Regions from separate parts of the Lysinibacillus sp. NPDC093688 genome, predicted to be linked through region 1. Evidence: riboswitches for the same ligand, from Rfam matches in the RefSeq annotation. Region 1 holds a riboswitch; each other region holds the start of a gene.
What was found. A riboswitch is a leader RNA that binds a small molecule or an ion and turns the genes downstream of it on or off. The one in region 1 is predicted to bind cobalamin.

Region 1 (10,420 bases):
AACGGTTTCGATTAATCCTAAAAAGACAGCGAAAATAATGATCCATTTTGGTGGATTAGCTATTTTAATAAGCTGTAAAAAGTCTTTACCATTTGTAGCTTTTGGATTTTTACGTTCACTATTTTTACTCATTTGAATTTGCCTCATTCTAGCTAATTGATTTGAATTTTTTATAGCAAATTAATAATTTTATAAGCCTAAAGAACAGCTATTCCTTTAGCTGAATTTTGATTTGAAGAAAAAGTTTCTTTCAATTTAGGTAATGGTAACCAAGAAAATCTATCTTCTTCTATTCCTGACAGTGCCAACAACATCCCCGCTGCTCCAGAAAAAATGTCACCTGAAAGCTTATAGCAATAATCTCCTGGCATAAAATATTTATCATTATCACTAAGTACATATAAATTTAAGGTGTTTAATGTTTTATCTAAGAATCTTCCTCCCGTTTGAAGCTCGATATCAATTGTGTTGGCAGTTATGATCATCCCACCTAAGCCACGAAATAGACCCGAACCGTAAAAACATTTGGAACTAGCCACTTCTCCTATTCCCCTTAATTCAGTTTCCCATCTCGGGTCTTTTAACAAATGTCTTAACTCTATCATGCTAAGACCTACACCCGCGCTGCCACCGGCTAGATACGGAATAAACCTTGTGTTTTCTTTATCGTTAACTTGGTACGTTCCTGAATTATCCATAATACATATACTTGTATCTTTTTCTAAAGCTTGCAGAGAAAGTTCTAACCATACTTTTTCATTTGTAGCTTTAAATAAAGCACTATAAAATAGAGAAACACCTGACCATCCATCTATTAATCCTAGTGGAATCGCATCAGCATCGTTAGATGTTACTGCTATGTCTTTTTCGAGATGGGAACATAACTGAAGACCTATTTTAATAGCACGATCAAGCATGGACTTTAAATTGGGTATATAGGATGCAGAGATAAACGCTAAGCCTATACCAGCTAATCCCGTTCTGATTGAAATATCTGCATTATCCGATTCTACTTCTATTGAATCATAGATTGCTTTGGATCTTTCAATCATCCCTAATTCATAAAGTATGCCTGCAACTCCTGCTTTTCCTGAAAAAAGCCCATTATCAAGCTGATTAATATATTCTTCCGCACTATACTTTAATGCCCAGGATTTTGCCTTTTCAGGTACATCGCCTGTGCGCATTAATGCCATGATTACTCCGAAGCCACCCGTTAGTATATTAAAGATTCCACCTAAACTTTCATACTGACGGATATCCCCCGATAATAGCTTAATATCACACTTCAAATTATTGACAATACCTGCTCTGATTGATGAGATAATTTCCGGTAAATCTAATCGACTAAAGTATTTAGACGGCGCAGAGAGAAGACTTTTTTGCGGGATAACGCTCCTTTTATTACATTCACTTTCAATTTCTTCAATCAAACGCATTGCCTGACTACCGAATTGATCAAAAATCCATTGATCATGTTTTTTTATGATATTCACCGCTATATCTTGAACGGGTCCTATCGGTAGAAACACATATCTTGCGATGCGAAGTAAGGCAAACCAATCTGTCTGTTCCCGTGAAAGATTTGGGGCTCCAACAAAACCAAGCCGCATTAAACCTGAGGGAATACTGTCGTTTATATGACTAGCCGCTTCAAAATCAATTAGTTTAATATCGTTAGAAGCTGTTACCATTACATTGGCCGGCTGTAGATCGCCCATACCAACGTCTCTAGCATGGATAGATTGCAGAGCATCTTTTAATTGCCTTAGTATAGAACAGGCATTGTTACAATACTCATTTGAGTCTTGCTGTGCAGAGAATGGATAATTCGTTGCTATCCAAGTATCTAAAGATGTTCCACTAATATACTCTTCTGCTAAAAATACATGTTCCCACTCTGGAAACGTTTTATGAAATGAAACCACAGATTCTAATCCTAGTAGTTTTTTTAAAATACTAGCCTCATGATTTAAACGCTCTACCGCATCTCTTCCTTGACCATCTAAACCTGCATATGGTCGACCCTCTTTCAATACCACTTTAGTATTTGAAGGTATGTGATTTGCCACATAAACCCCACCACCATTACTGAAGTGCAAAGCAGATTCAATAGTATAATTATCAAGCTCTGATACAGCAGTCTGTATTTTTTCATGCTCTTCCGTCATTTTTTTAACAATTAGCGGTTCTTCTATAAAATCAGGAACCGTATAATATGGCGCTCTAGAATCGGGTATTAACTCCCCTAAAGGATTTTGAATGGCTGGAATTCTTGATGCACCGTTTATTAAGTACATCTCCTTGAATGCCCCGTATCTAAAGTAAACATTTCCATCCAACCATCTTTTATCGTTCAGTATGTATGGACCTTTTGAAAAGTCATTCAAAAGTAAATGTAACTTCTCTAAAAGGAAAATAAATTGATTTTCGTTATTTGGATAAATAGTAATAAATTTACCTGATGATGCTCTGTCACCATATTTAGAATTCTTTAATATTAATTCCCACACATTAGATACATGCTTAAATGGAACTAAATTTTCAAACAAAAAATTCGAAACAACTTTCAACATTTCTTTGGCTTCTTTTGGGGTAGAACTAATATGTACCTTCCAACCTTGAACAGGCAAATAAGAGTCGGTCTTAGAATAATATGTCCAATGTTTATCCGAGTTTATAACCCAGTTAGATGGTACATTAGAAATTTCGAGAGCCATCTCTGTTGCCTTTTCAAGTGGAGGCTCATAATATCTCTCTTTAAGATTAATATACTGTACATAACGCAAATCCATTATTATTACCTCCACTCTGAAATGTTATTTAAGTTTTAGAATCCTGGAAGATGACAATTAAATACGCTCACTTGACTAGGATAACCGACGCATAAAAATTGGCTGTTTGCGGAATTACGCGCGGCACCATTTAAGTTATGACCATTTTCTACATTCATTTTTTGTAACTTTAGAACATTTGATTTTTTCTTACTATTTACCATGTTGTATACCTCCTAGACTAAATATAAATTCGTTGCAACAAATTCCTTATTTACACTCGAGTTACTTTAAGATTAGTAGTACAAATACTACCCTTTCAAGTGCGTATTTCCGCATAAAAAAAGTCGGAATTTAACACTTGACAATTAATTCTTATTTAATCTTCTAATATTCGTTAAAAATATTCATCGTGGGTTGAAATTCTCCCTGTACCAAAGTAGTGAATGCAATATTTAGAGCGTGTTTTATATCACACGTTGTCTTAATTTTCGGCGGTTCATACAGATTTAAAAGCATCATTTAACCTCGGAGAATAATGATTTTGTACATCCTTAAATAAGAAAATATACATATTATATTGGTGTTGATATTTATATACTATGTAAACCTTTACGAAACGTTAGAATCTCTCTTTTTTATTGATATTACTATTTATTACTATTTTAACCACTATTTATTAATAGGGAAAAAGTAACAGAGATCTTAGCCAAACAAATATGAATTTGTGACTCTTTTAAAGAAACAAAGGTATTTCAATTTTGACTAATTTTAGATATTAAAATAGACTTATTGTTTTAATTTATTACAAAAATATTGGAAAAATAACTGTATATGGTATTATGGATATTATAAATAACTAATATTAGGTAAGGTGACCAATGGGTAAGTTAATTGAGGATCTTAAATTAATTGTAAATAAACACCATTTGTCAAGCGAATTTAAAAATTGTTTAGAAACACTAATGGCACAACATAAAGGAGGTGATTTTACTAATTTATGTGAATTGCATTTTCAGATGGCAGAAGGAATAGAAACAAGTGCGATTAAAGACGTTTATAATATTTTAGAATTATGTATTCTCTTTACGGATATTTTCGACGATATCGAAGATGGTGATGAAACGAAGTGGGGAATCGAAAGGAACATATTACTTAATGCCTCGACTTCCCTCGTTAGTATTCTGTTTATAGAGCTGAAAAGGCTTGAAATACCATATCAAAATGAAGTTATAATGTTGTTCTATAATTATCTACTTCAAGCTGCTGACGGTCAACATCATGATTTAACGAATAACATTTTTTCAGAAGAAGCTTATTTAGGAGTTGTGAAAAAGAAATCAGGCTCTTTAATAGCACTGGCTTGTACCCTTGGGCAAACTTTAGCAAATGGGAAGTATGAAGAAAAGTTAGAAAAATGTGCTCATTATATAGCAATAGTGGCACAATTAAGAAATGATTATGAGGACTTATTAGGGAAGCAAAATGATATAAGTATGAAAAAGCGAACATTACCTATCTTATATTTACTGCAATACGAGAGTCCGATATTTGATGAATTACGAGCGCATTATATAAAGCAAGTAGACTCCATAACGGATATACACATTACTGCACAGCAAATCGAAGCTTCAGGATTGCCAATTTATATGCATTTAATGACATTAAAATACCACAGGCTTGCAATGGATTTGCTACAACAGCTATACCCAGACAAGGATATTTCAATTTTTAGACAATATATTTGATGAGGTGAAGAGAAATGTTGAAAATTATTCAATATCTACAAAAAAATGAAGAAATTTTAGCACTTTTTAAAGAAGGGAAGGTTTCACTTTTAAATATCAGTCCTTTAGAGAGCAGTTTAATATTAGAATCATTTGATAATGCAGTAAAGCCATCACTGAGAGATTCGTATCAATTATACTGGCGTGCATAATAAAGTAAAAATTTTAATTGGACTTGTACTCATTTTTTTTGTTCAATTGTATTGCTTGATCATCATATCAAAAGGTCCAATTATAGGAATTACTATCACAGAACAAGATCAAAGATGGTATATCCATAATATTGAAGAAGAAGGCTGGGGTGTACATCAGCAACTTGAGCCAAACACAATAATACTAGAAATCGATGGTAAGGAAATACCACCCCATACTTCTTCTCCATTCACTGTTACACACGCGGAGAGTCTAACTATATGGCATAAAGGCAAAGTCGAAACACTTACTGTGTCTTATGAGGGTATGACAGGTCAACTTTTAATGCATTTTGTTATTCCTCTAATATACTCATTACTTATAAGTGCATTATGTATCTATTTATTACAACGTCCTCTAACAAAAAATAAAAAATATTTAATTTTCCATTTGCAATTTACAGCGCTAGCTTATATTAGTGCTGGCGCAGCGGGACGGGGTGATTTCTTTAGTAACATTTTTAATTCGTTAGCAATTTTTATTAGCTTAGTAAATTGTTTTTTCTATTGCATTCATTTATTAAGAATAGTGAGCGATTCTGTGCAAAAAAAACTGCGCACTATCTTTTTTGTGATGGGCGGTTTATTAGTTACTATTAATGTATTACGAATTACTATTGAAGATTTCATAACGGTGCAGATCATATTCGAAATTTTAGTCTATTCAATTTTATCATGTTTATTAATGATTAATATTATTCTAGCAATTAAAAGTAATATGAAGTACTATGCAAAACCACTTTTCTTCATATTCTTTTTAGGAATAGGGCCTATAGTGATATTTTATGGTATTCCAATACTTTTCAACTATACACCGATTTTGCCAGCTGATGTGACTGCTTTATTTTTAATGATTGTACCGATTTGTCTAATTTATATGGAATTGACGGAATCTTACGTAAATTTGCAATATGCACTTGATCGAATGTTTGAACATTTAAAGTTATCAATTCCATTCAGTTTAATAGTATCTTTTATTTTAATATTATTTCAAGAAGCACGCACTATATATCTATTTAGCCTCTATTTTTTGATTATTTTTATTGCTATGATTTTTATTCTGTCATGTAAAGAATGGTTGGAAATAAAAAACGCTCGTTATATGGCAACATTAAAGGATTATAATTTTTCAGATTTTTATCACTTTATAAAAAAATCTACACAATATTCTAATTTTGAAAATCTTGTAGATTGTATAAAAAAAGAGTTGAGCCGAATGTTAAAGTTAAATCATGTTGAAATTGTGGAGGATGATATAAGGGGTCGTTTACATTATATCGATGAGGAGAATTATAGTACAATTTGTCCCAACTTAATCTATAAAAGTAAGGAAAATTACATTTTAGTACTACATGAAACACCTGATTCGAAGTTATTAGCAGTCGTAGACACTCGTTTTAATAAAATACCATTCGAATCCATAAAAATGCTTGAATTGTTTTTATATTATGTACAAAGTATTCTCGACAATTCACTTAAAATGGATAATCTTGCTGCCCAATTGGCAAAACTCGATATTTTACATTCGCAACGCTGGTATAGCAAGCTATGGATATCATCAACGGAACGAGAGCGTATTCGTTTATCAATAGAGATTCATGATACGATTTTACAGGATTTAATTCGTATGAGTCGAAATATTGAAGAAGCGATAGTGACGGTTAAAGATATGCAAGAAAAAGAGACATTTTCACATTTACGTAATGAAATACTTGATATTATGGATACTACTCGTGATATTTGCGAGAATTTATACCCACCTTTAATTGAAAGATTGGGTCTTTATAAGTCATTAAATGAATTAATAGGAAAATACAAAATCCGTTTTAACTTTATAATCAGAGATAATATTGAGGTAATTGAGGATTTATCATTACAGCAAGCTACTACTATCTATCGTATAATTCAAGAGCTACTATCGAATGCTAATAAGCATTCACAGGCGCATATCGTTCATATTAACCTTACATCAAAAGCTCAAAGACTTATTATTGAATATATTGATGATGGTATAGGTCTAGATATGAATGATCAGTTAAACGAAATCAAAAGTATTGGGCTAATGGGGATACAAGCGCGGATTAATTATTACCAAGGTACATTTGAAATCACCCCTAATCACCCATCTGGTGTAGTAATCAAAATATCTATGAAAATAGGTGAGGATCTTGAAAATAATGGTGTTGGATGATCATATTGCAATTGGTGAAGGAACTAAGGCCATATTAAAAGCCGAGCTAAATTGTCATGCAGATGTGTTTACGGATCCATATCTTGCCCTTCAACAGTTAACCAAAGCACCTTATGACGTTTATTTAGTTGATTTTAATTTGCCAGATACGGATGGTTTGGAATTTATAGAAAAAATAATCAATATTCATCCAGAAGCAATTGCAATTATTTACACTGGCTATAACATCGAAAGATATATTACCGATTTGTTAGAAAAAGGGGTTTGTGGATTTGTTAGTAAATCGGATAGTAGAAAACAATTGATTGACACTATCAATTATGCATTAGAAGAAAAAATTATCATGCCACTTTCTTTAATTAAACAACTTAATTCGAATTTTTCTAAAACAGAAAAATCAACTAGGTTGACCGAAAGAGAACAAAAAATTTTAGATTTAGTAAAAGACGGATTACCAAATAAAACAATTGCAATGGAACTTAGCTTAAGCCAACGAACGATTGAAAAAAATCTTACTAGTATTTTCTCTAAACTAAATGTTGAAACTCGTGCTGAAGCTGCGATTAAATGGATAAAGCAAATTTCATAAGTTATGACCTCTGCGACAATAAGTCAAAGGATTTTTCTCGAATATGTACATATAGATAAAACTTTCATTTGAGTTTCTGAGATCATTTTTGCAGTATTTTATTTAAAAGGGTTTGTTTATCAAACATTAAAACAATCCTTAATGCGTTTTTTTTGTTGGAAAAAGAAATAATTTGTGCGATGTATTACTTATTTGAAACGAGAACTAATACTCATGGATCTATCATGATTTTGGACACGCTATCGGGTGTTTATGGTGATTTGTTGAAAATTTCCAATGCTAATTGTTTCTATTAATCCACTTAATTATTATTGAAGCTATTAGAAAAACACTTATTTTAGGGATTCGAAATCTTAATACTAATCTAAATGAACTATTAGTATTAACTACTAATGCAGTGATTACGTTGATATTTTGTGTTAAAGTTTTTAAATATGAATTATTAAGCATAGCCGTTCACTTTAAAAACCAATGAAGCTTAAAGATTTGAAATATTGACACATTAAACACTTTGTCGTAAATTTAAAATAATTGCATAAAAGCATTAGGTGCCCATTGCGGGAGAATAGGGAATAAAGTGAAAAGCTTTAGCGGTCCCACCACTGTAAAAGGGAGTTTCATAGAGAATGCCACTAGCATCGTTCTGGGAAGGTTCTATGAAATGTTGAAATTGAGCCAGGAGACCTGCCTATCTGCTTCGTATTATATAGACGATGGAAAAGTCTGTAGTTTATTTGTTATGGAATAAACTACAGGCTTTTTATTTTTTTCTTTAAATCATTCTTCGAGTAACAAGGGCAAAAAAGAAAGGGGAAATTTTCATGCAATTATTACAACAAACGATTCAAAACATTCAAAGCGCTGACCACAAAATGATGGAGGAAGCAAGGGAACGCATAGATGCACTTTGCAAGCCACCTAGTAGCTTAGGGAGGTTGGAGGCTCTAGCTGTGCAACTATCCGGTATAACAGGTGAACTATTTCCTACGATTGAAAATAAAGCAATTATTGTCTGTGCAGCAGATCATGGTGTTTGTGATGAAGGGGTAACATCAAATCCGCAAAATGTGACGGTCTTTCAAACGTTAAATTTCCCTAGAGGAGGAACGGGTGTCTGTGCTATCGCAAAAATCACAGATGCAAAAGTTGTCACAGTAGACGTTGGCGTAAAAGAGGATATTCCGCATGATGCTGGTGTCATCATTAAAAAGATTAAATATGGTACGGACAATATGGCAAAAGGTCCTGCTATGTCAAGGGAAGAAGCCATCCAATCAATTGAAGTAGGAATTGAAGTAGCTACGGAAGAAATCAAAAATGGGATCAATGTACTTGGGACAGGTGAAATGGGCATTGGTAATACAACACCGAGTGCTGCTATATTATCGGTTCTTCGTGATTGTCATCCGAATGAAGTGACAGGCTTCGGTGCAGGTGTTGGACCAGGGGGGATATTACATAAAGTAGAGGTCATTCACAATGCTATTGCATTAAACAAACCAAATCGTCATGATGCTATAGATATTCTTGCAAAAGTCGGAGGGTTAGAAATAGGTGCAATGGCTGGGGTGATACTTGCTGCTGCTGCACATCGCAAACCTGTTGTTATTGATGGTTTTATCTCTACTATTGCTGCTCTTATTGCATACGAGCTCGAACCTAATGTAAAAGACTATATTATTCCTTCTCATGCCTCTGAAGAACCAGGCGCAAAAATCGCCGCTGAAATGCTAGGAATTGAACCGATGCTACAAATGAATATGCGATTAGGAGAGGGGTCTGGTGCAGCTTTAGCCTTTCCTATTTTGGATGCAGCAAGCTCTATGATGAAAAACATGGCTACATTAGAGGAAGCTATGTTACTGTTGAAAAAGTAATTTTTAGATACAGCTCAATGTTTACATTCGGTGCCTATTATTGCTGTCATGGATGCACTCTGCAAAGTAGTATGATAGTGGTGAAAAATGGTTATTTATAATGAGTGGATAAGACATATAGGGATAGAAGAGTAACAACAGGTATAAGATTAAAAACAAGCTCAAATAATGTTATTTGGGCTTGTTTTTATACAACGGTGTAAGGAAAGAAAGCTATGCTCGATTCAACTTCCGTAACGGTAAACGCCATTTTTTTATATATGAAAGTATTCTTAGTATGATAATCACACCAAATAATATATATATAAAGATATCGCCTGAAAATAGTTGAAGTCCGATAATAAGCCCGGCTAGTGCTGCCCAAACACCATAGATTTCATCACGGAGGACTAATGGTTGTCGTCTAGCTAATAAATCGCGGACAATTCCACCACCTGACCCTGTTAAAACAGCAGCTACAATAACTGCGCTAATAGGCATGTCGAGCTTCACAGCATAAAGAGCACCTTGAATCGCAAATGCCGATAATCCAATAGCGTCAGTGAAATTGCCCCAGCGATGCCAATGCTTAATAAGTCGATGTGGAAATAAGAAAAATAGCGTAATCGCTGCAATGGCAATTTGGAACATCATATCCTGTCCCCACAGTGTAGTTACGGGTAAACCTATTAGTAGATTTCGTATAGCTCCACCACCGAAAGCAGTTACGATACCGAGTATATAGACACCGAATAAATCGTATTCTTCCTCCATTGCAATTATTGCCCCGGAAATAGCAAAGGCAATTGTTCCAATGATACTAAAAACCTCCCAAGCCAACCCTTTCACCCCTTATATGAATAAATCATTTCTTGTTGTAGATTACATACTAGAAAGCATCGACTTACGATTTCGAATTATCAGATATCAAATATCTTATTATAGCAGAATTAAATAGAAGTAGTTTGTAATTTAACTTAGCACCTAAATGCAATTAGAAACGCAAGCAATTTTTGCAGGCAAGCTCACAGA
Region 2 (10,420 bases), on a different contig from region 1:
AAATAGGAGGAATTATAATGATGAAAATTGCAGTAATTGGTGCAACAGGGAAAGCAGGACAAAAGATTGTAGAGGAGGCACTACAACGTGGTCATGATGTAGCTGCGATTGTACGTTCAGCTTCAAAAGTAACAGGAAATACTCCGGTAATTGAAAAGGATGTTTTTGCATTATCTCAAGAAGATGTGAAAAGTTTTGACGTAGTCGTAAATGCGTTTGGTGCTCCTGCTGGTCAGGAGGAATTACATGTGAAAGCTGGCCGTCATTTAATTGATATTTTCACGGGTATTGATACAAAATTATTTGTTGTCGGTGGAGCGGGTAGTCTGTTTGTAGACCCAGAGAAAACTGTACGCGTAATGGATACACCGGATTTTCCAGAAATGTTTTACGCGACAGCTAAAAATCAAGGTGAAAATCTACATGACTTACAACAATCTTCTATTACCTGGACATTTTTAAGCCCATCTGCTTTCTTTGATCCTGAAGGTCCACGTACAGGTAGCTATACTGCTGGAGAAGATCATTTAATAGTAAATACTGCTGGGGAAAGTTATGTTAGCTATGCAGATTATGCCGTTGCAGTGTTAGATGAAGTTGAAAATCCAAAGCATGTAAACAGCCGTTTTACAGTGACTTCTAATAAATAATGATGAAACCGAGCGTTCAACTGCGCTCGGTTTTTATCTTCATTTTGGAATTGTTTTTGTAGAGAAAGAGAACAATAGCAACAGGTCTTTTTGTGCGAAAGCGAAGCGACAGCAACAGGTGTTTTATGTGCGACAGCAACAATTAGACAAGGTGAAATTAAGTATTTTTCATTTTACAGACAATTGCCTGTTTACAATACGTCAGTTATTAGCTACTATCAAGTGTGAGTATTACATAAAAGGAGACGACAATTATGTCCACACAACGTATAGAAAAAGACTTTTTAGGTGAACGTGCCTTACCAAGCAATGCTTATTACGGAATCCAAACGCTTCGTGCAACTGAAAATTTCCCGATTACAGGGTATACAATTCATTCGGCACTTATTAAAGCAATGGGTATTGTTAAAAAAGCAGCTGCTTTAAGTAATATGGAGGTACACCTACTTTCAAAAGAAATCGGAGATGCAATTGTCGAAGCTGCACAAGAAGTTATTGATGGCGAGTGGGATGCTGAATTTATCGTTGACCCTATCCAAGGTGGCGCAGGCACATCGATTAATATGAATGCCAACGAAGTTATTGCTAACCGTTCCTTAGAGATTTTAGGCAAAGAAAAAGGGGACTATCATACGATTAGCCCAAACAGCCATGTAAATATGTCACAATCAACAAACGATGCTTTCCCAACAGCTATTCATATTGCTGTGTTGAATTTGATAGATGAATTACTTCTTACAATGGAAAACATGCAAGCTGTGTTCCACCAAAAAGCGGAGCAATTTGCGCATGTTATTAAAATGGGTCGTACGCATTTACAAGACGCTGTACCGATTCGATTAGGGCAAGAATTTGAAGCATATTGCCGTGTAATCACTCGCGATATTGCGCGTATTCGCCAAACTCGCCCAAATTTATATGATGTAAATATGGGAGCAACAGCTGTTGGAACAGGATTAAATGCATTCCCTGACTATATTCAATCAGTTGATATTCATCTAGCAGAAATTTCAGGATTACCGCTTAAAGGCGCTACACACTTAGTAGATGCAACACAAAATACGGATGCTTATACAGAAGTATCAGGCGCATTAAAAATCTGTATGATTAATATGTCGAAAATTGCTAATGACCTTCGTTTAATGGCATCTGGTCCACGTGCTGGATTAGGGGAAATCATTTTACCAGCGCGTCAACCTGGATCGTCTATTATGCCAGGGAAAGTAAATCCTGTTATGCCAGAGGTACTGAACCAAGTGGCCTTCCAAGTAATTGGTAATGACCATACGATTTCTTTAGCATCTGAAGCAGGGCAATTAGAATTAAACGTAATGGAGCCAGTACTGGTCTTTAACTTAATTCAATCTATTAGTATTATGAATAACGTGTTCCGAGCATTTACACAAAATTGCTTGAAGGATATTGAAGCAAACGAAGAACGTATGAAAGAATATGTGGAAAAAAGCGTTGGTGTACTAACAGCAGTGAACCCGCATATTGGCTATGAAGTAGCTGCACGAATTGCACGTGAAGCAATCTTATCTGGTCGTTCAATTCGTGAACTTTGCCTTGAAGAGGGTGTACTAACGAAAGAACAATTAGATTTAATTTTAGATCCATATGAGATGACTCATCCAGGTATTGCTGGATCAAGTATTATGAAATTAAAATAATTTATGATGAAAGCACTTTGTCTAGAGCAAAGTGCTTTTTTGTTGTTGAAATTAAAATGGTCAAGGGAATCTTGGTGAATGTGGAGCTGCTTAATAGGGATGTTTTCCGTTTCGGTTACATTCCTATGGGCGAATGTTTGTTAACGCTTCGCCTTCGCGCAGAAAACATTTGCCGCTGGCGCTCCGCTTTCGCGCAGAAAACATTTGTTGGCCCAACACCCCCCCTTGTCTTTACGGAAATCAGCCTTAAGGAAGAGTCAAACTTTTATATCACATCTTATACAAAATAGTTTTGAACAATATGAAAACACTTTTCCTTTTGTGATTCTTTATTCTTACAAAAGTTGAACTTTTTTCTATGAATTTTAGGATATTTAAACTATAATTATTTCTATGAATAATATTATAGTTGGGGGAATTTAGTATGAGTTTACGGAAAAAAAGTATAATTGGCTTTTCTATTTTAAATGTTCTCATGGGTGTTATTTTGATTATAGACCTGACAAATTTAACCTCATTAGAATGGCTATCCACTTTATTAACAGTAATAGGAATGACGATGACCATTTCCTGTATTTTCTATGTGAAATATAAAATTATCAAGCCAATTAAACAATTAGCAGTTTCCGCCCAAGCTATAGCTGAGGGGAATATGGACACTTCTCCTATCGAGATAAATTCCAATGATGAGGTTGCAGAGTTAGCTAAAGCGTTTATTGAGATGAAGGAACGATTACATACGATGACACAAAAAATTGCTAGTAGTTCTACAGATTTATCAGCGAGCATAGAGGAGCTATCAGCAAGTACAAATGAAATTACAGATGCTGTAAACGAAGTTGATTCACAAATGGAGAATACGACTGAGGGTCTTAAGAAAGCAGCGCAGTCTGCAAATGAAAGTGCTATAGCTATGCAGGAAACTGCTGATGGTATTGAACGTATTACCGTGGCTACGCAAGATGTATTTGATCATGCTAAAGAAGCAAATGACATTGCAGGTAATGGTGCGGAAATTTTACACGTAGCTAAAAATCAAATGGAATTCATTTCGGATTCTACAGAAAAAACAAGTCAATTAATGCAGCAATTATCAGGCAAAATGACAGATATAAAATCTATGACAGACATGATTACGGCCATTACAGATCAAACGAATTTACTTGCATTAAATGCAGCGATTGAAGCGGCGCGTGCAGGAGAGCATGGTAAAGGCTTTGCAGTAGTAGCGGAAGAAGTTCGAAAATTAGCGGAGCAATCTAAGAATTCGGCTATTCAAATTGTCGAGCTAGTAGTTGGCATTGAAAGCGATACAAAACAAGTAGCTACCTCTGTCGAAGAAGACTTGAAAAACGTTCAGCAGGGCGTCTATGTCATTGATGAGGCTACAAAGTCATTTGGTACGATCTCTCAGCATGTTAGCAAAATGACGAACCAGCTAGAGGATATTTCCGCAACAGCTGAAGAGCTTACAAGTAGTGCGAATGAGGTTACAAAATTAGTTTCGACAATCGCAAATGGGATGGATAGTTTAACGAATTCCACAGAGGTCGTTCTACAGTCAGTTGATGAACAAAGTGCCTCTATGCAAGCGGTCAACATGGTAGTGTCACAAGACCTATGTAAACAAGCTGAAAATTTACAAAAGCTTACACAGAGATTTAGTGGACATTAATGTGTAACATTATCCATCAAAAAAGGCTATTTTGCAGAGGGATTTTCTGCGAAATAGCCTTTTCTATTTAAAGTGAGGTCTACTTAATTACCTGCGGTTAATAGCTTCCGAATTAACTATTAAATAAGCCGAAAAAATTAGTTTTTATCGTAAAAAATACTATGGTAATCACAAACATCATTTCTACAATAGTAGCAACAAAGTCTTTTCTATTTTTTGCGTATTTCCATTCCATAAATGCTCGTATTATTTCAGAGGCTATTAAAGAGATAATTATGATAAACCATGTTTCAAAATACCAAGCAATTTCAACCATATCATTGTAAATTGTATAATACGTACTAATTAAAAATAGAGTCGTAAAAAATATTCGTACCGACAGATCTAGTTTTCTATGTCTTTCGTTCAGATAATTATAAGAAAACCATTTCTTTCTCTCGGCACCTAGTAACTTCCTTATGGCAAATCCAAAAAGACTAATTATTACTAGTAGCACAATTAGAAAAAGCATTAATGTTCTTAGTTCGATAATAATAGTATTCAATGTCATTCACCTCTCAAACCGGGCATTTTTATCCTAACTGAAAATTCTATCTGTAAAGAGAATGTAGCATCGAAGAGTATTACTTGGTAGTGATATGAGAAATGCATGCTTGTAAGAGCGAGATTGGAATGCGTAATGTCTATGAGTTACATTCAAACACATGTCCTTAGATTGAATGTTAGGGGTATTTTTTAAAGACGTTTAATATGACATTTGTCTTCTATCATCAAGTAATACCACCATTTTTATTGCAATAATATTCTACTTCTATGATATGAGGAGAAGAAATACCGCGATTGGAGTATTTTCCAGCCACAGTAATAAGATAAGAGCGACCTCCATCGACAATTGAATAGTTGTATCCTGTTTGTATCCAATTACCGCTACCATTTTCAATTTTCGAAGATATAGAGTTCATAGCTGAGAACAACTGTCTACCATAAGGTTTATTAAAATTTAACTGCGTTTCAAAAGAGCCTTCAAAACTAATAATCTCTAATTTTGAACCTATATGTATTTCCACTGTTTTTGGCACAAAAGTTGGGGAATAAGCATCGTTAATTTTTGACACGATAATTGAAGCATCTACTCTTTCTTTTAACATCTTTTCAAAATCCTTAACTTCAACCCAGTATTCATCTGTAAACTTTGATATTGGCTCTATTACAAAGTTTACATTATATTTTTCATTTACTTTTTCTACAAGAGAAATATATTCCTTGTAATACTTTTCTTTTTGCTCTGGAGTTAATTGGAGAGGAGTTGCTTTAATATCTGATAACTTATTATTTTCATCAGTCGAAAGTTTTGAAGGTTCTGCATTTTCTATTTTTTCATTTACACACCCTGTTAAAAAGAAGGTTACCAGTATAGCTCTTGCAAACATATAATTTTTCAAAACCTTCACCTCACAAAAAGCTAATTAAATGACAGAATAATTAGTCGCTTTATAGAATTATAACATATTTACAAATATTGGGATGAGAAAAGTGGGAAGTAACTTTATGTTTATACAATAAGCTGCTTTGAGTTGATTATTAGATGGTAAATGTATAACAGAAGAGATTGATTATACAATTACCGATACGATAAGGTCTAAACCGTTTTACATACATTATAACCGATCTGTTAAAGTCTGGGTTATTTTAGAATTTATGTTAATATATTTATAGAACCTCGCTAAAAATTTGAATGCCGTTTTGTGATGAGTAAAGAAGGGTGGGAAACTAAATGGGGATAAATTTTAATAGCTTTCTTAGAGAAGAATTGTCAGTAATTGATATTCAGGTAGCTAAGGAACATGGTGAGATCACATCAAAAGAATTAACTATGTATTATTTACACAGAATTGCTAAGTATGATCAAGATGGTCAGAGAATTAATTCTATGCTTGAAATTAATCCTGAAGCGATATTTATTGCTGAAGCATTAGATGAGGAAAGAGTGACAAAAGGGGTTAGAGGACCTCTACACGGAATTCCGGTTGTTTTAAAAGACAATATCGAAACGAAAGATTTTATGCATACTAGTGCAGGCGTAATAGCGTTAGAAAACTATTTAGCTGAGCAGGATGCATATCTAGTAAAAAAACTCCGTGAAGCGGGGGCTGTTATTTTAGGGAAAGCAAATATGACTGAATTAGCGAACGGTATGTCGAGTACGATGTGGGCGGGGTATAGTTCTCGAGGTGGGCAAACACTTAATCCTTATGGAGATCCAGAACTTTATGTTGGAGGATCCAGCTCGGGGTCGGCGGTAGCAGTGGCATCGAATTTTGCTGTTCTATCAATTGGAACGGAGACAGATGCCTCGATTTTAAGTCCTGCTATTACAAATTCAGTAGTCGGCATAAAACCGACTGTTGGGCTCATTAGTCGACAGGGCATTATTCCGTTTACATACTCTCAAGACACAGCAGGGCCAATGGCAAGAACGGTTACAGATGCAGCTATTTTATTGGGCGTATTAACGGATGTAGATCAAGACGACGTTGCTACATATAAAAGCGAAGGAAGGATACATCAAGATTACTCAATCTTTTTAGAAGCTACAGGATTAAAGGGTGCTAGAATCGGTGTTTATACGAATGCCTCCAAAACTTATTATGAGTCAGAGGAATATGACGAAACCCTTTTTAATAAGGCAATTCAGGTTTTAAGAGAGCAAGGAGCCATTATTTTTGAAGACATCGATATTCCTTCTTTCCATAGGGACTGGAAATGGGCAGTACCGCAATATGAATTTAAGCATAGTTTAAATAATTTCCTTGTAAATCTACCTTCTCACATTCCTGTACATTCTATTTCTGAGTTAATTCAATTTAATAAACTATCGGAAGAAAAGTCGTTAAAATATGGGCAGGATAAATTGGAATCGAGAGAGAAATTACCGAACACGTTAAGAGATTCTGAATACTTAAATGCCAAATTAGAGGATTTGTATTTTTCTCAAGAACAAGGAATCGATTATACATTAAAAAAATATGACTTAGATGCGATTATGTTTCCATCATATATAGGCTCGACAATTAGCGCGAAAGCTGGATATCCGTCTATTGCCGTCCCAGCAGGGTATATGAAAAATGGCAGACCGTTTGGCATAACTTTCGCAGGGACTGCATTTAGTGAAGATGTTTTAATAAAACTTGCATTTTCATATGAACAAGCAAGTAATTTACGAAAAGCTCCTGAGTTGTCATAAGATCCCAGACTCAATTGACTTTGAAAATACAGTACTTTACAATTAATAGTAAGGGAATTGGTATTTTCCAGTTTCTTAACAACTGAATAGCGTGGAGTAATAGGTGTAAATTGCGTGCAATTTACTTAAAAGGGAAGTTGGTGCAAATCCAACACTGTCCCGCAACTGTAAATGTGAGCGACTTTTCATATACCACTGTTTAACGACGGGAAGGGGAAAGGTAGCGATGATCATGAGTCAGGATACCTGCCTATTATGAGTACACACCATAACCCTACGAGGAATAGGAGGTGGCATGTTGACAAAACAGAATGCTCTGTTCGTCACTGTACGTCAAACGCCCAAAATAAAAGAAGGTAATCGCTTTCAAGGCAGTTCTTTTATTCTTGGGTATAATTTGACATTATGTGATGAATGAAAAAGATAGAATGAAGGATTTCCTCTAATTGTAGGAGATCCTTTTTTTATGCGAAAGAAGACTTCCGTTTTGGAAAATATGTACGAAAAGAGGATGGAATTATGACGAATATTCATGAATGTACAGCACAGGAATCGCAATATGTAGAAATGAAAATTTGTAAGCAGCCACGCACTGAGGTTGCCAAGAAAGCTACCACAAGAATGGTTGTAGAATCACTTGTCGATCAATTAATAGCTAGCAATCTTATTAGTAATGAACGATTGTTTGATAAAATTTTATATAACAAAGATATTATTTGGATTCAAAATGAAAGTTTTAATGGCCACCTTTTTGCAAAGGCGACTATTACAGATCAACTAAAAACAAAAACAAATGATTTTATGATGTATATGCCGACAAATCCAATTGTGTACGAGGTGAATGGAGAGCAGTATCATTTAATTACACGCATTGATTCGACTCGTGCAAAACCAAATATAGAGCGACTTTCCCATGCTCCTAAGCCAATACTAAGTGCTGCTCGGGTGAATGATTTATTGTGCTCGATAGTGATGCGTTTTTATGAAGTATATTTAGACGATTTATCACGAGTAGCTCATAAAAATAAACAACTGATTAATTTTGTAGAGCGAGAGTATCATCAATTTTTAAAAGCGGTGAAGGAACTAAATGATTATCATTTAAACTGGCACCCACGTGGTAACGGTCATGAACTATTGCTCGAACTGATTGATAATTTACAACTTTTGAAAAGTAGACCTGGCAAGGTTTTAATGGATTTCTCTCATTCCCATAGCTACGTTGTTGTGGAACCTTCATACCGCATTTTCAAACAGGCACGGAAAATGATACAAGCTTTGTGAATTAAATATGCGCGGAGTGAAGATGAATACCCGCGATAGCAGGGGAAATATCCGCGGAAGGCAGGCAAATACCCGCGATAGCAGAGGAAATACCCGCGGAATGAAAGCAAATACCCGCGGAAGGCAAGAATACCCGCGGAAGGAAAGCAAATACCCGCGCGAGGCAAAGATACCCGCGGAAGAAAGGTAAATACCCACGATAGCAGAGGAAATACCCACGGAATGAAAGCAATACCCGCGCGAGGCAAGAATACCCGCGGAAGGCAGGCAAATACCCGCGATAGCAGAGGAAATACCCGCGGAAGGAAAGCAAATACCCGCGCGAGACAAGAATACCCGCGGAAGAAAGGCAAATACCCGCGATAGCAGAGGAAATACCCGCGGAAGGAAAGCAAATACCCGCGGAAGGCAAGAATACCCGCGGAAGAAAGGTAAATACCCGCGCGAGACAAGATAATACCCACGAAACATGAAAAACAGGACATTGATCTAACAAATCATGTCCTGTTTTTAAAAATTTAGTCAATACAATGCATCGCTGCTTGTGCCTCGTGCCATGGAACGGAGTAGCCCTTGCCTTTTGCGCAAAAAATACTAGAGGATGAATATTCAGGATCGGCGTTCTTATCGTAGCCAATTTGCTCAATAATGTCTTCTGTATTGTGACACGCATCGTAGCCATCAAATTGTAGTGAGAGTACGCCCTTTCCATTGGTGTAGGCGGCAAAGGTTGTACTGTAGTTCATAAATGTTGAGACAGGGGCGCGACCGGTTACAATCGCATCATGTTCAGTTATGATGGGCGCGTCAAATGTACCGGCAGCTTGCTGAATGTCGGTCATCATGCGACCTATAAAATCACTAGAGGCCTTAAGCTTAAAGCGGTAATATGGCTCTAGTAATACATTTTCTGCTTGTTCCAGCCCTTGCCGCAATGCACGGAATGTTGCTTCACGGAAGTCGCCCCCTTCAGTATGTTTAATATGTGCGCGACCCGTTAAGAGCGTGAAGCGAATATCTGTCACGGGGAAACCGGTTAACAGCCCATGATGATCGCGCTCGAATAAATGTTTTTCAATGAGTCGTTGATGTCCAACTGATAAATCATCCGCGTGGCATGCGTTGACAAATGTATTGCCGGTACCGCGTGTATTTGGCTCCATCAATAAATGGACTTCTGCGTAATGTTTTAATGGCTCAAAATGACCATAGCCTGTCACAGTTGTGGCGATCGTTTCCATATACAAAATCTGTGGTTCGCTAAATGAAATGTCTAGCGAGAAGCGCGTATGAAGCACTTCGATAAGCACCTCGAGTTGGATGACACCCATAATATGTACATGAATTTCTTGAAATTTTTCATGCCATAGCACACGTAATGATGGTTCTTCTGCTTCAAGTGTGCGGAAAACTTTTAAAACTTCCTTTATATGCTGATCACCTTCATAGTGTACTTTTGCCTGTAAAGTCGGTACTAGCTCATAGGGCTGAGGATTACTTGAATAACCGATGATATCGCCAATGTTTGCTTGACTAATCCCTTTAACTGCGAAAATCTCCCCAGCCTTAACCTGTTGAGATGTTTCAAAACGGCTGCCATTGTATTGTCGAATCTCAGTTACTTTTTCAGTAACGTCTCCAAATGAAAGTTCATCACGGACATGTAACGTTCCTTGTAAAGCCTTGATAAAAGTTAAGCGTTGATGTCCATCATGACGAATTTTAAACACCTCACCTTGAAACGGAGCATTGTAATTAAAATGTGTTTCTGTAAGGAGGGGGAGCTGTGCTAGGAATTCCTTTATCCCAATATCTTTTAAGGCAGAGCCAGTAAAGCACAAAAAGGCCTTTTCCTGTTTAATCAACGATTGTATATGAGTTATGCAGCTTGAGC
Region 3 (10,420 bases), on a different contig from region 1:
CCTGCAAATAAAAAATCTGCTCCTGAATCAATCACCTGCTCCTTTGTTGGGTATTCCTCAGCTAATACCGGAACTTTTTCATACGCCGCTTGTAACGGTGGATAAATTGCATCATCTAAATACGCTGTTCCAACCATTGAATCCTCTAAGCCTAACGCTAGCATAATTTCTGTTACATGCTGATTTAAGCTAATGGCTTTTTTAGGCGCTTCCGTATAAACTTGTGTCGTACCGTTATTTTCAATCGTTACTTTCGTTGCCTCTGCTTTTGCTGGTTCTACTTGCTCACTTTGCGATGCTGAATCTTGTTTTTCCTCGTTACCACAAGCCGTTAAAATACTTACCATTAAGATTGCAAGAACAAGCCATACGCTTTTAAATGTCTTCATTTCTATTTCTCCTTTTTTCAAAAAATATTATATAGAATGAAATCTATGATCCCTTAACTAACTATAAAAATTGCTCAGATATATAATAAATATGGGGTTTTTTCGTGATAGGATGCACGCTCACTTCCGCATGTACTCCAAACACTCTTTGTAATAATGAGGGCGTTAATACATCAAATGGTGTCCCGTATGCTACGATTTCTCCGTCCTTTAAAACATAAATTTTATCACAGTAAGTTGCTGCAATATTTAAATCATGCAAGGCTGCAATGACCGTAATCGGCAAGCTCTGTATCAAATCCATGAGCTGGAGCTGATGCTGAACATCTAAATGATTCGTTGGCTCATCTAATGCCATGATCTTAGCCTGTTGTGCCAATGCTCTTGCAACAATGACTCGTTTTTTCTCACCACCGGATAATGAACTAAAGGTACGCTCACTTAAATGTAATACGCCTGCCTGCTGCATCGATTCCTCGACAATAGCAAGGTCTTCTTTTGTATCCACTTCCATAAGCCTTTTATGCGGTGTACGTCCCATTGCAACAAGTTCCTTAACCGTAAACTCAAATAGCACTGGTGTTTCCTGGCCTACAACGGCAAGTTGCTTCGCTATTACCTTTGAAGATTGGTTGTAAATATTTTCATTAAATAAAAATACTTCTCCTTCTTGAGGTTGTAGCATACGGTACATATTTTTTAATAGGGTTGATTTCCCACTACCATTAGGCCCAATAATGCCAACAAACTCGCGTTCTTGAATATGTACAGAAACATTGTTTAATATTTTCACCTGATGCACGGCAAAAGAAAGGTTTTTTGCTACATAAACCATCTAATTCTCCTCCCCGAAAGAATACATTTGCTTACGCAACATCCATATAAAGAATGGGCATCCGCATAAAGCCGTAATAATTCCAATCGGCATTTCCTCAGGCGCAATCACAATGCGAGCAATTGCATCTGCCCATATTAAAAATATCGCACCCATTAATGCACTAACTGGCAGTACAAACTTATAATTTGAACCGACAATCATGCGTACGATATGAGGAATAATTAGGCCAATAAAGCCGATTGCGCCACTTACTGCAACAAGTACACCTGTCAATAGTGAAATTAATAATATTAGTAGCAGTCGAAATTTCTCTATATTAACACCCAACGTAACAGCAGATTCTTCGCCAAGTAAAAGTAAATTCAAATGACGTGCATGGAGACGTAAAATTGCGTAAACGACAGTTAAAACGATGAATGGAATCATTATATTCATCCATTTCGCTCCAGCCAGACTTCCCATCATCCAATACATCACAGCCTTAATACCGCCCTCTTCCTTCGCCATCATCAGCATAAAATTCGTCAACGCTGACAAAACTAGTGACACGGCAATCCCTGCTAATAATAGTCGTATAACTGAAATACGCCCTTCAACCCGTGCTAAGAAGAACACGATTAGTACAGCAATCGTCGCCCCTATAAAAGCAGCGAATGATAGCGCATACATACCAAAAATCGAAAAACTACCAAGTAAAATAACAGACGTCGCCCCTACAGAAGCACCGGATGATACCCCTAAAATGTACGGGTCCGCAATTGAATTGCGAACTAAAGCTTGAATGGCTGCTCCCGAAATAGCAAGACCCGCTCCGACTATTATGGCAAGCACTACGCGTGGAGTACGAATTTGCCAAATGATGATTTCCTGCGAACGACTCCAATCCTCTGTAATAGCAAGTGGATTGAACGGGATATGCGATAAAATAATGCGCCATACAATACTAGGTGTAATTGACACAGAGCCTACCATGATCGCTAATGTCATCGATATTAGAACGACACCAGTCAATACTAATAAGAGTAGGTTGATATTTCTTGTTGTTGAATTCTTCAAAACGCTCTCCTCTCTTAAATCAAAGGGCATAAAAAAAATCCCCTTGTCTGCAAGAGGATGTCATAGTGAAAAAAGGGTGTCTCAACCCGGCCACTACAACCATCCTCGTGGTTCAATGTAAGTTTGTTGCTTTTATTGGCAGGTATCCTGGCTTAGGTTCATCATCTATACGCCTTCCCATAGCTCGCTACAGTGACATTTTGTATAGACTCCCCATTACAGTTGCGGGACAGCATCGGATTTACACCGATTTCCCTTTTAAGCAAACGATCAAAGTCATTTGCACCAACAAAAAAATATTTATTAAGTTATAAGAACAAAACTATTAAAATTCCTAGATAGCAATTCCATAATATTCTTCATTTAAATGAAATTATAAATAAATTAGCATTTAATAGACGTAAGAGAAAACTATTCTAAATGAATTATTATTAGAAAAATATAATAACTTAACTAGCATTTGATTTTACCGTTAAATGAAATTTTAGTCAATTCACTATTGTTAATATATTTCTTTTTCAAAAATAATACTTGTAATTACATGCTGTCATTGGCTCTTAAAAGCTGTTTCAAATACAGCCAACAATAAGTTTAATAGGTTTGGTTCTCTTGATATGCAATCTTCACCCGTTCAATTTGATCAAGATGGTTTCGAACGTGTTGCACTCGAAATTCCAGCAATTGCTTAAATGTGAACTGGGCCTGATCGACATACACCCCCACTCGCTTGCTTTGTTCACTAGTTAGATGGTCTAGAATAGGCTGCATACTGGAACGTAGCAATTTAAAAAGAAGCAAATGTTGTTCACGGTCCAACAAATCATAACCCAAGTTATTTGCCCAAGCCTCTTGGTCAAATGAAATCAGAAGCGGCGCATCCTCTGCCAAGACTTTTTTAAGCCTAGATGTGGACGAAATCTCGGAATCCGTTACATGTATGAGGATTTGATGAATGCTCCATTTGTCCGGTGAGGGCTTGTAACGAAGCTCCTCCTCTGTTAATCCTTCAATGGCTTCCCGAAGCATTGTGTATCCTAAAGCGTACTCCTTAATTAACTCTTCCAATTCATTTCCTCCTATTCTCAAGTATTGCTTATTAAAATACCAATAAATATATATTCTTGTTTCTGCGAAAGAATCCTTTTATTTTTTCTTCAACTAACCTGCTGCTTAGTACAATAAGTTCAACATTAAATTATCCAATACTTGTTTTTTATTGGTAACATTATTTATTGTGAAAACCAAAAGAGCCATGCTACGCTATATATGTAGCGTAGCATGGCTCTTAAAAGCTGTTTCAAATATAACCAACTTCTTTTGTTACGAGACCTGTTTACACTTTATTACAACAGTTAGAAACACAATCGCAGTCACAGGCTGAATCTGTCTAAAATGCCTTTATCAACATCATTTGATACTCCACTAAAGTACTTTGATAGACAATTTGGGATTTCTTACGTCAAAAATATTTATTTACTAAATGGTAAATACAATGCTACTGTCGTCCCTGTTCCCTCTTGACTTGTAATTTTAATTTCACCTTTATACAATTTCATAATCCTATTTGCAATGCTTAGTCCTAAACCAGAGCCTTCTGTTTTTCTAGTTCTTGCTTTATCCACCCTGTAAAATCGTTCAAAAATATTACGAAGTTCTTCCTGTGGTATCCCAATTCCATAATCTTTTACACGTATAATGGCATGTTGACGATCCTTTTCTATAAATACATCAATCTTATCATTACTATATTTCATGGCATTATCTAGAAAAATAATCATAAGCTGTTTAATTTTTAATTCCTCCGCAAATATAACAATTGGATCCTCATCATAATGTAACGATATTTCACGCCCATAAACTTGTTTCATTTGATTTAAAATTCTCTGGCATAAAGACACCAAATTTAGCTCATTCAATTCTAGAGCACTTTCATTCTCTAAGGTAGCTAAGTCTAGAAGTGTCTGTGTCATTTTTTGCATTCTGTTTGCTTCCGAAGTAATGGCATTAATTGCTTCATCGGTCATTTCTTGATTTTCTAATCCATGCCTTCTTAAAAAATCAGTATAGTTCATAATGATCGTTAAAGGTGTTTTTAATTCATGGGACGCATCAGACACAAACTGTTTTTGTTTTTCCATATGGTCTTGAAGTCTGTGAATCATTCGATTAAACGTTCTTGCCATTGTATGGAGTTCATCTTTTGTCTGATTTTGAATGGTGATGGGCTTAGGAACCCCACTCATTTCAATTTCCTCCATAGTTTTAATCATGTTTGAAATGGGCCTCATAATCATATTGGACAACCATTTGCCACCAAGCAAGGAGAAAATAGCAGCTAATAAAGTGCAGAGGCCTAGAATGGCACGAAGTATATCTTTATCAGTTTCAAAACCTAATAATCGTTCTCCAATTTCTATACTCCCGGTAATTTGATTACCTTCTTTAATTGGAACACGAACAATTAAAACCTGTTCCTCATCTTGCTCTGCCGAAATCAAATGTGTTTGTGCTTGCTTTGATTCAGCGTACTTACCTTGTATCGTTTTTGAAAGTAATAAATCATTGGTTTTTTCATGAATGACGTTGTTATTCGGATGTATAATTCTAATATAAGAATGGGGAGTTAAAAAATCACCTAATTTTTCGTTAATATTGCTGGATGCATCGAGTGAATCAATAACTTTTATTAAGTCCTCGGCTTTTTGAAACAGTTCTACTTCTTCCATATTAGTCGTGAATTTAATAAACGAGAAATAGACAGCGATATTTACAAGTATCAAAATACACAGCATCCAAGCAGTCGTTAATAGATTAATTTTTGTGGTAATCCTCATTTGTTTTCTCCTTTAAGGTATACCCCACTCCCCAAACGGTCGTGAATAATGGGGATGAAAATCCTTCGTCTATTTTTTTTCTGAGATGGGCTACAGTAACATCAAGTATGTTGCCTTCACCTTCATATTCCCATCCCCAAACATTCAGTAATATATTTTCCCGTGTGACTACTTTGTTTTTATTCATGACTAAATAAAGCAAAAAGTCATATTCCTTGGGTGTTAACGTAATGTTTTTTCCATTCCTAGTGACTTCTCTTGCATCTGCATCTATTATTAAATCATTCACCTTCAATACGGAATTCTCTTGAATTGCTTTAGGTTGATTGCGTAAACAAGCACGAATTCTGGCCAATAATTCCTCGATTCTGAATGGTTTGGGCACATAGTCATTTGCACCTTGATCTAAACCTGATACTATGTCTAATGTTGTATTTCGAGCTGTTAAAAGAATAACAGGAACATTCCTGTTTTCCTTTCTTAGCCTTCTTAATACCTCGATTCCATTTAGCCCAGGCAGCATCACATCCAATAAAATTAAATCAAAGTTTGTTTGTAAGGCTGCTTCAAAACCTGCTCTACCGTCGTGTTCTACTGTGACCTGATAACCTTCATATTCCAGCTCCATTTTTACGACACGAGCTATCTGTGTTTCATCCTCAATTAAAAGAACATGTGCTTTCATTTCAACCTCATCCTCTTTCCTTCTATAAAAGTATTTCTCTATATTTCATTTTTATCGAGCACAAGTCGAAACAGTTCAAACAACAGGAAGTTAAAAAATATCCAAACTCCGCCATATACATAACCCCCAATAATGTCACTGGGAAGTACATTGGTCGATACGATATTCCCAATCGCAAGACCGATTAATAAGAGTAAACCCAATAAAGGAATAATAATTGTCCAGTAATTGTTTTTTAAGTGACGTACTAGTAAAAATATACATGTTCCATAAATGATGATCGTCAAAGTGGCCTTTAAGTCAGGAAAATCGGCTGAATGAAATTCCCCCTCAAAACCAATCGATTGGAGGAAAGAGAAAGCCTCCAAGATGAATGCACGGAAAGGTATACCTCCTAATATGGAAACACCGAGTTGAAGATATTCTAGTAACCGGTTCTGTTTCTTTATCCAAATACTTATGATGGTTACAACTATAATGCTGCTAAATGTGAATGAATGTTGGAATATTAAAAGTTCTTCCATCCAGTTTATATAAACAGTAGAATGAACCAAATATTCTGCGATTTGATTGAACTGGGCAACATCATTTTCTAGATAATCTTGTGCTATCCCAAACATCAAAATCACCATTCCAATTAGCACTGAAGTTAGGAATATAAGAAAAATTTCCGTGGCCCTTAATGTTCTTAATCGGTTTGTTAACCATGTTAACAAATGAATAAAAAAGGTTTTAATTTGAATTTTATAAAACCTAAAGATGAGATAACTTGCTAACAAAGCAGCCAAAACAATAAGAAAAATAATTAAATATTTACTCGCTGCTTGATGGAAAGTTTCCCATTTTGGACCTAGTACTTTTCCAAGGGTAATAAAACAAATTCCCCATAAAAAAGCGCCTGTATATGCCGGTATGATAAATTTTCGAAAAGGAATCTTAGAAACACCTGAAACATAACCAGTAAAATGCCTTACACCAGGGATAAAATAAGCAAAAACTAATAATTTACTGCCTGATCGTTCAAACCAATCAGCTGTTTTTTTATATCTTTCAGGTCCAAGATGTACATATTTACCATACCTCTCGATTAGTTTATAGCCTCCTGCCTTCCCTATCCAATAAGTTAACGTAATTCCTGCACCAGCAGATAAAAAGACTGTGAGAATGGCCAAAAAATAATTCATTTCCCCTTGATAAACAAAGAATCCTGCATAGCTCATTAAAAATTCCCCAGATATAGGAAGAGCCATGAGCTCTAAAAAGATCCCTATAAATAAAATCAAATAGCTGTGTTGTTCAAATAAAGTAATTAAGAATGACATAAAAGCCTCCAAATTTATTTACAAAATTTAATCCAAAAAGCAGGAAGCACCTTAACTTTATCTACAATTTATCATTATTTTGAAAGTAATGGTGCTTATTAAGGAATTTTTAAGTTTTTATATAGGAAATGGACAGTTTTGTTTTATAAACTAAGTATGCCCTCTTTTAGAGTGCATAAAAATTTTTAGATATCATGAATGAAACTATTAAAGCATTCAAAGTTTTTGAGATTTTAAAATCATTTTGGGAGGTGAAAAAATGAAGAAAAGTAGTAGAGGCAACTTTGCAAAGTACCATACTCATGATTGTGTGTGGTTATCATTCTTGCTTGAGGTGGTTGCCTAAAAAATCAGTAGTCTAAAATTTTAATACAAATATTCAGATAAGTATCAAGTAATGATATTAAACCGAGGAATAAGCTTTCATTTAAAACACAGGTGGCTTAGCCGCCTATACGACTGGCGTCATCTCAAATGAAAATAGAGATGGAAATTGCATAGTAACAATGACTACTTACAAAAAGGAGATGAGTTCTATGAAAGGAAACTTATCCTATTCTGAACAAACTGAAATTGTCCAAACTTCTGGTCGTCAATTCTTGAACAAAGTACCAGAAGTTACTATTTTCTTCTGGGTTATCAAGGTTTTATGTACAACTGTAGGGGAAACGTTTGCTGATTTTTTGAATTTGAATCTTGGATTTGGGTTAATGAATACGACCATCATAATGGGATTCGCCTTTTTTATTGTTTTGTATCTTCAGTTTAGAGTAAATAAATATGTGCCAAGCATTTATTGGCTAACAGTTGTACTTATAAGTGTATTTGGTACATTGGTAACAGATAACATGACAGATTATATGGGAATACGCCTTGAGGTTAGTACAATAATTTTCTCAGTACTTCTTGGATTAACTTTTCTTTTTTGGTATCTTAGTGAAAAAACATTGTCAATCCACTCGATCTATACAAGAAAAAGAGAAGTTTTCTATTGGCTTACCATTCTTTTCACCTTTGCACTTGGAACAGCAGTTGGCGATTTATATTCTGAACAATTAGGTTTTGGATATCTTAAAACTGGATTAACAGTCATTGTCATCATTGCTTGTATATTCTTGGCATGGAAAATGAAATTGGATGGAATATTAGCGTTTTGGATTGCGTATATTTTGACTCGTCCGCTTGGAGCATCAATCGGAGATTACTTATCTCAACCTAAAGCTAATGGAGGGTTAGGTTTAGGGACAACTGTTACAAGTGTCATTTTTCTTGTAGCTATATTAGCCATCATCATCTATCTCGCTATTTCAAAAATTGATATAGCAGCAAAAAATGAAACAGTAGTGACAAACGGAAGCAAGAAAAATGTTTTGGTACAAACCATTGTGGTATTGTGTATTTTCTTAGTTTTTGGAGTAGGCAGTTATATTTGGCGCAGTAACCAAATCCTATCACAATCCAATGCATCGCAAACGACATTAGCTGGACAGTTATCAGATTTTATCAAAATTGAGAATGACATGCTAAAAGCTGTTAACTCAAATGACTTTTCCTCAGCGAAAAAAGATGCGGATGATCTGGAACATCAATGGGATACACAGGAACCTATACTTAGGGCAATTGATGGAAACACATGGACGAAAATTGATGGAACGATTGATATTGTATTAACATCCGTTCGTTCATCAAACCCTAACGCCAATAAGGGCAAATCTGCTCTTAACAATTCACTAAGTGTTATAAACAGTGCAAATAAATAAAAATTTTAGGGAATCGCAAATTGCGGTTCCCTTTTTTCGTTGAAGTAATGTCTAAACAGCTATTTGGCTATTTAGAACGCGACCAATCACGTTTTTCGATGCGAATGAGATAATGTTTAAATCGTTAGCAACAACAGGTCTGAGACGTTCTGAACTTGTTTCATTAACATGGGATCAAGTTGATGTGGTAAATGATTCGAATTGATGGAAAACGGAAAAAGAACGGATATGCCCCTTCACCCACACTTATTTCCGCTTCTGGCATCGTATAAAGCTTCTTTAAGATCATATCAGAACCTGTTTTCCTAAATAAAAATCGTAAAACATTAGATCCGCGGGTTTTACATGTGATCTTTTAAGATGTGTTGAAAAAGGCATGCATCCCACCTACCCGCTTCACGTCTACATCACTTCTAGCATACTGTTGCAACATTGATCTTACAACGAAATAAAAAAAACGATGATTTACGAACACTTCAAGAATTTTTTCTTTACGCAGTTTTCTCAAAAATTGTTTCTATTCAACTAACGGAGCAAGTTGGTTAAATAGGAATTTGTAACTTTATTCCACTTTTTTCGTCTGATTTATTATGAAGTTTGATTGTACAATATTATGAAATTCATAGGAGCATAATAGTATGAAAACTTTTTATCATTGTTTACTAATGTGGATACCGTTTGGATTGCTGTTTTCCTTAGCAGGATTAGGACTAGAAGCATTAGAAGGAAATAAAATCAGGACATCAGAATATATGGGACTTCGTGATTTTGGAATTCTTTATTTGTTCTTTATTGGTTCTTTCGCCTTTATGTTATATCCTATTTCATTTTTGCCACTAACATTTATCGTAAGTAAGTTTATAAAATCTTTACTGTTTAAAGTGATTATCTTTACTTTTTTTGGTGGAGTAATAGGGGCGTTTGCTTTTGAAATAATATATGCACGTTATATAAATGAATATAATTTAAGTATGATTAGTTCTATTATTATTTTTGGTATAGCAGGTTTACTCTATGCTTTGGTGGAATATTCTTTCAAGAGAAATATAAAATTTGTTTAAACTAACAGAGCAAGTTAGTTTAAGAAGCAATATGTAAAGTAAGAAATTGTGGCAAGGTTTATTAAGAGGAGGAATTATTAATGCAAAATGTTGTTCGTTTATTATCAGAAAAAGATTTAGAAGAAGCATCAATCATTTTTACTTCTAATCCGTGGAACGAACCTTGGAGTTCTCAGACATCTTACAAACGGTTGTTAGATATAAGTAAGACTCCTGGATATATCGGGATAGGTTATTTTAATTCCGATAATCAAATGAGTGGTTTTTTAGTTGGAAATGAAGAACAATGGGCAGATACTAAGAACTTCTATATAAATGAAATCTGTGTGCTAACTAATATTCAACAAAATGGGATTGGCACGATTTTACTAAATTATTTAAAGAATATCCTTACACAGAAAGAGGTTGATACAGCATATTTATCAACTGAAAGAGGCGATGGTAAACCCGAGATATTTTTTAGAAAAAATGGCTT

Region 2: it holds a riboswitch for cobalamin, as region 1 does, so the genes downstream of both, ACQKN2_RS09820 (hypothetical protein) here and cobT (nicotinate-nucleotide--dimethylbenzimidazole phosphoribosyltransferase) in region 1, are expected to answer to the same signal.
Region 3: it holds a riboswitch for cobalamin, as region 1 does, so the genes downstream of both, ACQKN2_RS05285 (FecCD family ABC transporter permease) here and cobT (nicotinate-nucleotide--dimethylbenzimidazole phosphoribosyltransferase) in region 1, are expected to answer to the same signal.

What each region holds. Positions count from the first base shown of each region.
Region 1 is NZ_JBNNUX010000032.1:38,622-49,041, forward strand. Features, by position in the region: gene ACQKN2_RS19940 (ABC transporter ATP-binding protein) at 1-132, opposite strand, end outside; gene lanKC (class III lanthionine synthetase LanKC) at 198-2,795, opposite strand; gene ACQKN2_RS19950 (SapB/AmfS family lanthipeptide) at 2,831-2,998, opposite strand; gene ACQKN2_RS19955 (polyprenyl synthetase family protein) at 3,656-4,522, shown strand; gene comX (competence pheromone ComX) at 4,537-4,713, shown strand; gene ACQKN2_RS19965 (ATP-binding protein) at 4,769-6,943, shown strand; gene ACQKN2_RS19970 (response regulator) at 6,930-7,532, shown strand; cobalamin riboswitch at 8,062-8,238, shown strand; gene cobT (nicotinate-nucleotide--dimethylbenzimidazole phosphoribosyltransferase) at 8,354-9,409, shown strand; gene ACQKN2_RS19980 (trimeric intracellular cation channel family protein) at 9,623-10,228, opposite strand.
Region 2 is NZ_JBNNUX010000009.1:92,237-102,656, reverse strand. Features, by position in the region: gene ACQKN2_RS09850 (NAD(P)-dependent oxidoreductase) at 21-650, shown strand; gene aspA (aspartate ammonia-lyase) at 905-2,323, shown strand; gene ACQKN2_RS09840 (methyl-accepting chemotaxis protein) at 2,748-3,998, shown strand; gene ACQKN2_RS09835 (DUF4181 domain-containing protein) at 4,111-4,548, opposite strand; gene ACQKN2_RS09830 (hypothetical protein) at 4,769-5,449, opposite strand; gene ACQKN2_RS09825 (amidase family protein) at 5,773-7,242, shown strand; cobalamin riboswitch at 7,327-7,510, shown strand; gene ACQKN2_RS09820 (hypothetical protein) at 7,762-8,526, shown strand; gene ACQKN2_RS09815 (GTP-binding protein) at 9,045-10,420, opposite strand, start outside.
Region 3 is NZ_JBNNUX010000004.1:72,768-83,187, reverse strand. Features, by position in the region: gene ACQKN2_RS05295 (ABC transporter substrate-binding protein) at 1-389, opposite strand, end outside; gene ACQKN2_RS05290 (ABC transporter ATP-binding protein) at 451-1,224, opposite strand; gene ACQKN2_RS05285 (FecCD family ABC transporter permease) at 1,225-2,214, opposite strand; cobalamin riboswitch at 2,404-2,588, opposite strand; gene ACQKN2_RS05280 (DinB family protein) at 2,875-3,348, opposite strand; gene ACQKN2_RS05275 (sensor histidine kinase) at 3,753-5,117, opposite strand; gene ACQKN2_RS05270 (response regulator transcription factor) at 5,095-5,802, opposite strand; gene ACQKN2_RS05265 (DedA family protein) at 5,841-7,124, opposite strand; gene ACQKN2_RS05260 (hypothetical protein) at 7,661-8,884, shown strand; gene ACQKN2_RS05255 (hypothetical protein) at 9,523-9,945, shown strand; gene ACQKN2_RS05250 (GNAT family N-acetyltransferase) at 10,026-10,420, shown strand, end outside.